Caballeronia sp. TF1N1: one gene and its partner. The protein of the gene in region 1 interacts with the protein of each later gene in a pairwise test. Links are inferred from orthologs where the notes say so. Each region holds a gene or a part of one and is shown on either strand. Other genes may lie near its edges.

Evidence for each region. The genes of interacting proteins can lie anywhere in the genome.
Region 2: the proteins of ybgC (region 1) and acpP interact in binary tests that used the Escherichia coli proteins (3 or more experiments, as listed by UniProt). The link is inferred for Caballeronia sp. TF1N1 from one-to-one orthologs.

What each region holds. Positions count from the first base shown.
Region 1 is NZ_CP084626.1:2,364,798-2,371,009, forward strand. The notes cover bases 3,069-5,839. They hold ybgC (tol-pal system-associated acyl-CoA thioesterase), read left to right. Parts: upstream 3,069-4,113; coding sequence 4,114-4,566; downstream 4,567-5,839. Other genes in these bases: LDZ28_RS11010 (SDR family NAD(P)-dependent oxidoreductase), read left to right, coding at 3,230-3,979; tolQ (protein TolQ), read left to right, coding at 4,709-5,386; tolR (protein TolR), read left to right, coding at 5,396-5,839; tolA (cell envelope integrity protein TolA), read left to right, coding at 5,836-5,839. Outside these bases: LDZ28_RS10990 (prepilin-type cleavage/methylation domain-containing protein), read right to left, coding at 1-298; LDZ28_RS10995 (GspH/FimT family pseudopilin), read right to left, coding at 295-843; transcriptional regulator NrdR, read right to left, coding at 999-1,481; glyA (serine hydroxymethyltransferase), read right to left, coding at 1,512-2,759; more of tolA, read left to right, coding at 5,840-6,212.
Region 2 is NZ_CP084626.1:2,061,103-2,066,401, reverse strand. Bases 2,471-5,299 are described here. They hold acpP (acyl carrier protein), read left to right. Parts: upstream 2,471-3,679; coding sequence 3,680-3,919; downstream 3,920-5,299. Other genes in these bases: fabF (beta-ketoacyl-ACP synthase II), read left to right, coding at 4,066-5,299; fabG (3-oxoacyl-ACP reductase FabG), read left to right, coding at 2,673-3,413; fabD (ACP S-malonyltransferase), read left to right, coding at 2,471-2,659. In the rest of the region: phosphate acyltransferase PlsX, read left to right, coding at 1-563; LDZ28_RS09580 (beta-ketoacyl-ACP synthase III), read left to right, coding at 563-1,552; more of fabD, read left to right, coding at 1,727-2,470. UniProt on the Escherichia coli protein: Carrier of the growing fatty acid chain in fatty acid biosynthesis.

The sequences.
Region 1 (6,212 bases):
TGTCTCCATCGGGCAGCAACGCAGCCGCCCTCGCCCGCCACCTCGACAACATGGCCGAGCTATCCGCGCTGCCACGCGTTGCCTCGCCGATGGAGTCGGCCATCAGTGCCGCGCGTTCGCTCAACAGCGCCGTTCGTTCGGCTTTTGCCAGCGCGTTTTGCATGGCGACGAGTCCGAGCGCCGTGACCGCCGCGATCGACAGGGCGATCATCACCTCGATCAACGAATCGCCGCGCGGGCGAACGGATCGAGTGCGCCCGCCGCGCCTGATGCTCGGCATGACCGATCGCGCGTTCATGCCGATGCTCCGCAAGCGCCTTGAGTCATGCGCGCACGCCCGCCCGCAGCCAGTCGAATGCAGCGCCGCGACGACGCATTCGCGTTGGCATCCGCGCTGCGCGGGCCGAAATCGAAGCTACGGAAGCCGCCGATCACTTGGCCCATCGGCGGCGTGAACGAAAGATCCGTCGATGCGCCCGCAATGGCGACCGATGTCATCGCCGGCTGCAAGCGCAAGAGCGTCAGCGCGCCGTCTTTATCGACGAAGAGGCCCCAGCCGCACGACCAGTCCGCGATACCCGCGTCGCAAGCCTTGCCCGCCGCGAGGCAATGCCGGCTCGCATCGACGCGGCATAGCGTGACGCGCGCGCCGCGTTTGAGCGATTCGGCCCGCGCGAGCGAAAGCGTCGAGAAAAGCGAGCGCGCGCGGGCATCGATCTGATCGCGTGCCTGCCAGGAGAGAAACGAAGGCGTGGCGAAAGTTGCGAGGATCGCCATCACGGCAAGCACCACGCAAAGTTCGACGAGTGTGAAACCAGAATTCGAGAAGCGGCTCATCTGCATGCCTTATCGACGAGTTGAACGAATGCTCAATCTAGCGATAAGGAACGCGCGCCGCCATTAGCCGAATGGACGAGTGTTCACGCGCGTTCGCACGGGGCACACTGCCCGAGGGCAAAAGATCGACTGGGGGAAAGATGCTCGGTACAGACGCGCAATCAGCGCTTGCGGGAAGTGGTCTTTTTGGGCGCGGCGCGGCGGAATTCCTCGAGCACGTCCTCGAACTCGGACACGTCTTCGAAACGCTTGTAGACCGACGCGAACCGTACATAAGCGATGGTGTCGAGCTGCCGCAACTCGTTCATCACGAGTTCGCCGAGACGTTCGCTCTGCACTTCGCGCTCGCCGCTGCCAAGCAATTGATATTCGATGCGCGCGACGGCTGCCTCGATGGCGTCCGCCGCAACCGGCCGCTTGCGCAGCGCCAGCTTCATGCTCGCGACGAGCTTGCGGCGATCGAACTCGGTGCGGCTGCCGTCTTTCTTCACGACCGACGGCAGCGCCAGTTCGACGCGCTCATACGTGGTGAAACGCTTGTCGCAGGATGGACAGCGTCGCCGCCGCCGGATGGCTGCGCCGTCCTCCGACACGCGAGAATCCACGACCTGGGTGTCTTCGTGTCGGCAGAAGGGGCAGCGCATCGGGGCTTGGTTCCTGGCTCGGTTCGAATATCAGCGATAGACCGGGAAACGCTTGGTCAACTCGGTCACTTGTGCGCGCACGCGCTCGAGGTTCGCCTGGTCTTCCGGTGCGTCGAGCACGTCCGCGATCAAATTGCCAACCTGCTCCGCTTCCTTCACGCCGAAACCGCGCGTGGTCATGGCGGGCGAACCGAGACGCACGCCGCTCGTGACGAACGGCTTTTCCGGATCGTTCGGAATGGCGTTCTTGTTGACCGTGATGTGCGCGGCGCCGAGCGCGGCTTCGGCCGCCTTGCCGGTGATCTTCTTTGCGCGCAGATCGACCAGCATGACGTGGCTTTCCGTGCGGCCCGAGACGATACGCAGACCGCGCTTGACGAGCGTTTCGGCCAGCACGCGCGCGTTATCGACCACTTGCTGCTGGTACGTCTTGAACTCCGGCGTCAGCGCTTCCTTGAACGCGACGGCCTTCGCCGCGATCACGTGCATGAGCGGACCGCCCTGAATGCCCGGGAAAATGGCCGAGTTGATCTGCTTCTCGAATTCAGCCTTCATGAGGATCACGCCGCCGCGCGGGCCGCGCAGGCTCTTGTGCGTGGTCGTGGTCACGAAGTCCGCGTGCGGAACGGGATTCGGATAGACGCCTGCCGCGACGAGCCCCGCGTAATGCGCCATGTCGACCATGAAGTAAGCGCCGACACTCTTCGCGATTTGCGACAGGCGCTCGAAGTCGATACGCAGCGCGAACGCCGACGCGCCCGCGACGATCAGCTTCGGCTTGTGCTCCTTGGCGAGCGCTTCGGTCTTTTCGTAGTCGATGTCTTCGGCTTCGTTCAGGCCGTAGCTCACGACGTTGAACCACTTGCCCGACATGTTGACGGGCGAACCGTGCGTCAGGTGGCCGCCTTCGGCGAGGCTCATGCCCATGATCGTGTCGCCCGGCTTCAGCACGGCGAAGAACACGCCCTGGTTGGCCTGCGAACCGGAGTTCGGCTGCACGTTCGCGGCTTCGGCGCCGAACAGTTGCTTGACGCGGTCGATTGCCAGTTGCTCGATGATATCCACGTATTCGCAACCGCCGTAGTAGCGCTTGCCGGGATAGCCTTCGGCGTATTTGTTGGTGAGTTGCGAGCCTTGCGCGGCCATGACGGCCGGGCTCGTGTAGTTTTCCGAGGCGATCAACTCGATGTGATCTTCCTGACGGCGATTTTCCTGCTCGATCGCCTTGAGCAGTTCGGGATCGACCTTGGCGAGGGTACTTTCGGCTCTGTCAAACATACGTTTTCCGTGAGATCAAAACAGGTTGACCGGATCGCGCGTGACGATGCGTTCGAAGCACGAACGCAAAACGCAAGGAAGACGCAGGACGCCAGACGGGTCCACACGCGACGGATGAGGGAAGAATCCGGGTTCGCGGAACGGACAGCCACCGGCAACGCAGCGACGGCGCGCGGATCTCAGCTGCCCAGGCGAACGGCAAAACGACACTCCGCGCTTCCTAGTGGGTCGTTCCACCTTGAATCCGAAGATTCTATCGCCAGTCACGCGGGGTTTGAGCGTTGTAGTGTAATGGTGCGGCCGGGTTTAGGCAACTTGGCGAGCGTCTGCGAAACGCGTAAAACGCACGATCGTTCTGGTTTGCAGTTGCTTGCCGCATCGCATCATTGGAAGTACTCTGTGCGCCGTTGCCGGTCGTGTGTCCGCGCGCGCTCCGGTACAGCCCAACCCCCACTTTCCGGAGCCCGCTCATGATCGTATTCGTCACCGGCGCCTCTGCCGGCTTCGGCGCAGCCATTGCCCGCACATTCGTCAAGGGCGGCCATCGCGTCGTCGCGGCCGCGCGCCGTAGAGACCGGCTCGCCGCGCTATCGAAGGAACTCGGCGACTCGCTCTTGCCAGTCGAACTCGACGTGCGCGACAGCAACGCCATCAAGAGCGCCATCGCCTCGCTGCCCGAATCGTTCGCCCAGATCGACGTGCTGGTCAATAACGCGGGCCTCGCGCTCGGCCTCGAACCGGCACAACGCGCGAATCTCGACGACTGGAAGAACATGATCGACACCAACTGCATGGGACTCGTCGATGTCACGCATGCCGTCCTTCCCGGCATGGTGGCGCGCAATCGCGGTCACGTGTTCAACCTCGGTTCGGTCGCGGCGTCGTACCCGTATCCGGGCGGCAACGTGTACGGCGCGACCAAGGCGTTCGTGCGGCAATTCAGCCTGAACCTGCGCGCCGACCTTGCCGGAACCGCGTTGCGCGTGACGGATATCGAGCCGGGCCTGTGCGGCGGCACCGAGTTCTCCAACGTGCGCTTCAAGGGCGACGACGACAAGGCCAGCGCCGTCTACAAAGACGTGCAGCCGCTAACCGCCGAGGATATCGCCGACGCCATCTACTGGATTGCGACGCGCCCCGCGCACGTGAATATCAACGCGATCGAACTCATGCCCGTGGCCCAAACCTTCGGACCGTTGCAAATACACCGCGGCTCGTAAGAGGAATCGACTGTATTTGGTGGCCCAACTTCCGCTTCCGGTAAAATGCCGCGGATGTTTATTTGTCAAAAAGCGAGCCGGAGCGGGTCCAAAAGCCTCCGCGCGAGCGGGGCGGCGCAAAGGTGAGTGATTCGTTGAATTTCGAATGGCCGATTCGGGTGTACTACGAGGACACCGACGCGGGCGGCATTGTCTTCTACGCGAACTACCTGAAGTTCTTCGAGCGTGCGCGCACCGAATGGCTGCGCGCGTGCGGTATCGACCAGCAGCGGCTGGCCGAATCGGCCGGCATCGTGTTCGTCGTGAGAAGAACATCCGTCGATTATTCGGCTCCCGCGCGCCTGGACGACTCCATTCGCATCGTGAGCCGTATCGCGCGGCTCGGGCGCGCATCGGTGGATTTTCATCAGGAAGCGTGGCGTGACGCGGTTCTTCTTGCAAGCGGCGATATTCGCGTCGCTTCGGTGGATCGCGCAACGATTCGCCCTGCCGGTATTCCCGAACGAGTTCTCGAAGGATTGAGGCGCGGTCCTCATGCCGGGCAGGTCGTGCTTGCCGCGGACGAGCATCGCGCGCACCCGGTTTGAACGCTTCACGGGCAAGAGCCGGCCACGAGGCGGCTTTCGTTTTATTGATGTCGCGGTCACGAAAGCCTGACGCGCCTTTGACCGGAAGCCCCTTTTCCGGACGTAAATAGCAGCTAATAGCAGGTGGAAGCAGCGGACTTTTATGAACAACACACAAGACTTGTCGATCGTATCTCTCGTCATTCATGCGAGCCTGCTCGCGCAGGCCGTCATGGCCCTGCTGCTTCTGCTCTCGCTGCTGTCGTGGACTTTCATCTTCCGCAAGTGGTTCGCCATTCGGCGCGCGCGCGCGCAAACCGAGCGTTTCGAACGCGATTTCTGGTCCGGAGGCGACCTGCAGGCGCTGTATCAAAGCGCGGCGAACAACCGTCACACCATCGGCGCGCTCGAGCGTATCTTCGAATCGGGCATGCGCGAGTTCTTGAAGGGCAAGGAGCGTCGCATCACCGATCCGGGCGCGATTCTCGACGGTTCGCGCCGCGCCATGCGGGCTGCCTTTCAGCGTGAAATGGACGTGCTCGAAGCGAATCTCGCGTTTCTTGCATCGGTCGGCTCGGTCAGTCCGTATATCGGTTTGTTCGGCACGGTCTGGGGCATCATGAATTCGTTCCGCGGCCTCGCAAACGTACAGCAGGCAACGCTCGCCAACGTGGCGCCCGGCATTGCCGAAGCGCTCGTCGCGACCGCGATCGGCCTCTTCGCCGCGATTCCCGCCGTGGTCGCTTACAACCGCTACGCTCACGATATCGACCGCCTGGCGATCCGCTTCGAGACCTTCATCGAAGAGTTCTCGAACATCTTGCAGCGTCAGGCGCACTAAGGAGTCACGATGGCAGGCTCGTCCCGTTCCAGCATGCGCGGCAGTTCGCGCCGCGCCATGGCCGACATCAATGTCGTGCCGTATATCGACGTGATGCTCGTGTTGCTCGTCATCTTCATGGTGACGGCGCCGCTCGTGTCGCCTTCGATCATCAACTTGCCGACCGTCGGCAACGCGCAGCCACAGGAACAGCAGCCGCCGCTCGTCATCAACATCAAGGCCGACGGCAGCATGAACGTGCGCTACAAGGAAGAAGGCGGCGCGACGCAAGAGCAGAGAATGACCAAGGACGACCTGAACACGTTCGTACTCAATCGTCAGGAGTCGCATCCGGATCAACCCGTCGTCATCGCGGCGGACAAGACCGTGAAGTATGAAGTCGTCATGAACGTGATGTCCGATATGAAGGCGCGCGGCGTGAAGCGCGTCGGATTGCTCGTCAAATCGCAATGACCCTTTTGCAGAACCGGCAGACGCGCGGCTCATCAGCGCGACCCATCCGCCCGCCGCGCGAACGCGGTACGGGCCGCGCTTTCGCGCTCGCCGCCGTCATGCACTTGCTGCTTGGCTGGCTGCTGTATCACGGCATCAACTGGCAGAACAACACCCCCGCCGGAGCCGAGGCGGAACTGTGGACCGAGATTCCCGACACGCCTGCTCCCACGCCGCGCGTCGCGCCCCCGCCGCCCGTGGCCGTGAAGCCGCAGCCTGCGCCGCCGCCCGCGAAGGACGAGGACGCCGACATCGCGCTGCAGGAAAAGAAGCGTAAGCAGGAAGCCGCCGCACGCGATGCACAATTGGCCGAGCAGCGCCGCCAGCAGGAATT
Region 2 (5,299 bases), 310 kb from region 1 along the record:
CGATCAAGCGCGCGGGCGAACTGCTGCGTGCGAGCACGCTCAACTTCTACGGCAACGTGGAAGGCAACGACATCTATAAAGGCACGACCGATGTCGTGGTTTGCGACGGCTTCGTCGGCAATGTCGCGTTGAAGACTTCCGAAGGTCTCGCGAAAATGCTTGCCGACATCATCAAGGAAGAGTTCAGCCGCAACCTGCCGAGCAAGCTGATGGCGCTCGTGGCGCTGCCCGTTCTCAAGCGTTTCAAGAAGCGCGTCGATCCCGCGCAATATAACGGCGCCGCCTTGCTGGGATTGCGCGGCCTCGTGATCAAGAGCCACGGATCGGCCGAAGCCTTCGGGTTTGAGTGGGCCATCAAACGCGGGTATGATGCCGTCAAAAATGGTGTGCTCGAACGTCTCGTGCGCGCAATGGAGGAGAATGCGCCTGCCGCGCGCGAAGGCGCCGCGAGCACTTCCGCCACCGATGCCGCAAGCGGCGTCGCGACGGAACTGAACCCGCAGCCGAACTCGCGTCCGAATCCGCCGGACGCCTCGGGGACTGCGCTACACTCGAAGGCATAATGGCTCAATCCAATCTTTACGCTCGAGTGCTCGGCACAGGCAGCTATCTGCCGGCCGAGCGCGTTACGAATCAGGCATTGGCGGACCGTCTCGCTAAAGAAGGCGTCGAGACGAGCGACGAATGGATCGTCGCGCGAACCGGCATTCACGCACGGCACTTTGCGGCTCCTGATCAAACCACGAGCGATCTCGCGCTGGTCGCATCGCAACGAGCCATCGAGGCGGCGGGCATCGACCCGCAATCCATCGATCTCATTATCGTGGCAACCTCCACGCCGGACTTCGTGTTTCCGAGCACGGCGTGTCTCTTGCAGAACAAGCTCGGCATCAAGAACAACGGCGCGGCGTTCGACGTGCAGGCCGTCTGTTCCGGTTTCGCTTATGGCGTCGCGACGGCGGACAGTTTCATTCGCAGCGGTCTGAATCGCACGGCGCTCGTCGTCGGCGCGGAAACGTTCTCGCGCATTCTCGACTTCAAGGACCGCACGACCTGCGTGCTGTTCGGCGACGGCGCGGGCGCGGTCGTGCTGCAGGCGTCCGAGGAAGCGGGCGTGCTGTCGAGCGCGCTGCATGCGGACGGCAGCTATTCCGACATTCTCTGCACGCCGGGCAACGTGAACGGCGGTGTGATTTCCGGCAGCGCGTTCCTGCACATGGATGGCCAGGCGGTGTTCAAGCTCGCCGTCAACGTGCTCGAAAAAGTGGCTATCGAAGCGCTTGAGAAAGCGAAGCTCACGCCGAACGACATCGACTGGCTGATCCCCCATCAAGCCAATATCCGCATCATGCAGAGCACTTGCCGCAAGCTGCATCTGCCGCAGGAGCGCATGGTCGTGACGGTGGGCGAGCATGGCAATACGTCGGCGGCGTCGATTCCGCTCGCGCTCGATGTCGCCGTGCGCGACGGGCGTATTAAGCGTGGCCAGAACGTGCTGATCGAAGGCGTGGGCGGCGGCTTCACGTGGGGCGCGTCGGTCTTCCGCTATTGATCGCTCAAGCCACTCGCTTTCTTCCTCAATCTTCTCGATCCCCATCAATCTGAATTCGATCCGCTGAAAAGGCCGCCGCGGCCACACCATGCGCGCGCGGCGCAAGCACAGCCGGCGTCGGCCATTTGCCGGCCGGCGCAGAGAGGCGGATCGTTCCAATCCAACGAGGACGATATGAAATTTGCGTTCGTTTTCCCCGGCCAAGGTTCGCAGTCGATCGGCATGCTCAACGCATTCGCCGATCACGCCGTCGTGCGCAACACCGTGCAGCAGGCATCCGATGCGCTCGGCCAGGATCTCGGCAAGCTGATCGCCGAAGGTCCGGCCGAAGAGCTGAATCTCACGACCAACACACAGCCCGTCATGCTGACGGCGGCTTATGCCATTTACCGCGTGTGGGAAGCACAAACCGGTCTGAAGCCGGCGATCGTTGCAGGCCATAGCCTCGGCGAATACACCGCGCTCGTCGCGGCCGGCGCGCTGGCTTTCGCGGATGCCGTGCCGCTCGTGCGATTCCGCGCGCAAGCAATGCAGAGCGCGGTTCCGGTGGGCGTCGGCGGCATGGCCGCGATCCTGGGTCTCGACGACGACACCGTGCGCGCCGTATGCGCCGAAGCGTCGTCGGCGGGCGTGGTCGAAGCCGTCAACTTCAACGCGCCGGCGCAAGTCGTGATCGCGGGCTCCAAGGCGGCCGTCGAAAAGGCATGCGAAATCGCAAAGGCGAAGGGCGCGAAGCGCGCGCTGCCGCTGCCGGTTTCCGCGCCGTTTCATTCGTCGCTGCTGAAGCCCGCTTCGGACCAGTTGCGCGATTACCTCGCGAAGGTCGACATCGAGGCGCCGCGGATTCCGCTGATCAATAACATCGACGTGGCAAACGTCTCCGATCCCGCCGCTATCAAGGACGCGCTCGTGCGTCAGGCAGCAGGCCCGGTGCGCTGGGTCGAATGCGTGCAGGCGATTGCGCGCGAAGGCGTCACGCACGTGATTGAATGCGGTCCGGGCAAGGTGCTCGCGGGTCTCACGAAGCGGATCGACGGCAACCTCGTCGGCGGATCGATTTTCGATCCGGCATCGCTCGAAGAAACGCGCAAACTGATCGCTGCATAGTCGGAGTGGAACAATGAATCTGGACAATCAGGTAGCTATCGTCACGGGCGCGTCGCGCGGCATTGGCCGGGCAATCGCGCTGGAACTCGCGCGGCAGGGCGCGACGGTCATCGGCACGGCGACGAGCGAAAGCGGCGCGGCCGGCATTGGCGAAGCGTTGCAGCAAGCGGGCGGCAAGGGTCGCGGCGCGGTGCTCGACGTCAACGACGCAGCCGCCGCGGACTCGTTCATCGAGTCCACGGTCAAGGAGTTCGGTGGCCTGAACATTCTCGTGAACAACGCGGGCATCACCAAAGATCAGCTTGCCATGCGCATGAAAGACGACGAATTCGACGCCGTCATCGACACCAATCTGCGCGCCGTGTTTCGTCTATCACGCGCCGTCCTGCGCCCGATGATGAAGGCGCGTGGCGGGCGCATCATCAACATCACGTCGGTGGTCGGCTCGTCGGGCAATCCCGGCCAGGCCAACTATGCGGCGGCGAAGGCGGGCGTGGCGGGCATGACGCGGGCGCTCGCACGCGAGATCGGCAGCCGCGGCATTACGGTGAACTGCATCGCGCCGGGTTTCATCGATACCGACATGACCAAGGTTTTGCCCGAAGAGCAGCGCACCGCGCTCACCGCGCAGATACCACTTGGCCGACTGGGCAGCCCGGAAGATATCGCGCATGCTGTGTCGTTCCTGGCGTCGCCGTTCGCTGGATACATCACCGGCACGACCTTGCACGTGAACGGCGGCATGTACATGTAAAGCTGTAAAGGCGAGGAAAGGGCGCAATAGGCATTTCGCCGTTTTTCGCTTAATATCCGCGCCGAGACGGGCGCGCAAAATGCTCAAGGCATGGCGCGCACCGCCGGACTCGGTGGCAGAAAAAATCGCTGTGAAGCCCGGCAAGCCCTCTTGTAGGAGCGCGTCGGGCAGCGCAGCATGGAACTGACGCGCCGTATTTTGCGGGTCCAAACCTGATAAAATGCGCGCACTCGTATTTTTGAACTTTTTATCCCTCGGAGGGCTGCATGGACAATATCGAACAGCGCGTGAAGAAGATCGTCGCCGAACAACTTGGCGTGGCCGAAGCTGAAATCAAGAACGAAGCTTCGTTCGTCAACGATCTCGGCGCTGACTCGCTCGATACCGTCGAACTGGTGATGGCACTGGAAGACGAGTTCGGCATGGAAATTCCCGATGAAGAGGCAGAAAAGATCACCACGGTTCAGCAAGCAATCGACTACGCTCGCGCCAACGTCAAGGCCTAAGGCCGGACGCGCCAGCGACTCATCGCTCATCGAGCCAGATGTTTTGTCGCTGCTCAGACCGATTTAACAGCCACAGGGCACACAGGGCGGTTTCCTGTGGCCGCTGTGGCTTTTGTTTTTCGTCATTCTATGGATAAGGGGTTATCGTGAGCCGTCGTCGAGTTGTTGTTACAGGCCTTGGGCTCGTTTCGCCTGTCGGCAATACCGTTGCCGACGGCTGGGCGAATCTGGTCGCGGGCAAGTCGGGCATCGCCAACATCACCAAGTTCGATGCCACGAACTTCTCCACGCGTTTCGCGGGCGAAGTGAAGGGGTTCAACATCGAAGACTACATGCCCGCCAAAGAAGCGCGCCACATGGATACCTTCATCCATTACGGCTTTGCGGCCGGCGTGCAGGCCATGCAGGACAGCGGCCTCGAAATCACCGAGGAAAACGCGGAGCGCGTGGGCGTGGTGGTGGGTTCGGGCATCGGCGGCTTGCCGATGATCGAAGTCACCCAAACCGAGCTGCTCAATCGCGGTCCGCGCCGTATTTCGCCGTTCTTCGTGCCGGCGTCGATCATCAACATGATCTCCGGTCATCTGTCCATCCGCTTCGGTCTCAAGGGTCCGAATCTGGCCATCGTCACGGCTTGCACGACCGGTTTGCACTGCATCGGCGAAGCATCGCGGTTGATCGAATACGGCGACGCGGACGTGATGATCGCGGGCGGCGCGGAAGCCACGGTTTCTCCGCTCGGTATCGGCGGCTTTGCGGCGGCGCGCGCGCTCTCGCAGCGTAACGACGACCCCGCCACGGCCAGCCGTCCGTGGGACACCGACCGCGACGGCTTCGTGCTTGGCGAAGGCGCGGGCGTGATGGTGCTCGAAGAGTACGAGCACGCGAAGGCGCGCGGCGCGAAGATCTATGCGGAAGTGCTCGGCTACGGCATGAGCGGCGACGCATATCACATGACCGCGCCGCCCGAAGACGGCGACGGCGGCCGTCGCGCCATGGTCAACGCGTTGAAGAACGCGAAGGTCAATGTCGACGAAGTGAACTACGTGAACGCGCACGGCACGTCCACGCCGCTCGGCGATATCGCGGAAACCACGGGCATCAAGCGCGCGCTCGGCGATCACGCGAGGAGCGTCGTCGTCAATTCCACCAAGTCGATGACCGGCCACTTGCTGGGCGGCGCGGGCGGGCTGGAGTCGGTCTTCACCGTGCTCGCGATCCATAACCAGATTTCGCCGCCGACCATCAACATCTTCAACCAGGACCCGCAGTGCGACCTGGACTACTGTGCGAACACCGCGCGGGAAATGAAGATCGACGTCGCGGTGAAAAATTCGTTCGGCTTCGGCGGAACGAACGGTTCGCTCGTCTTCAAGCGTC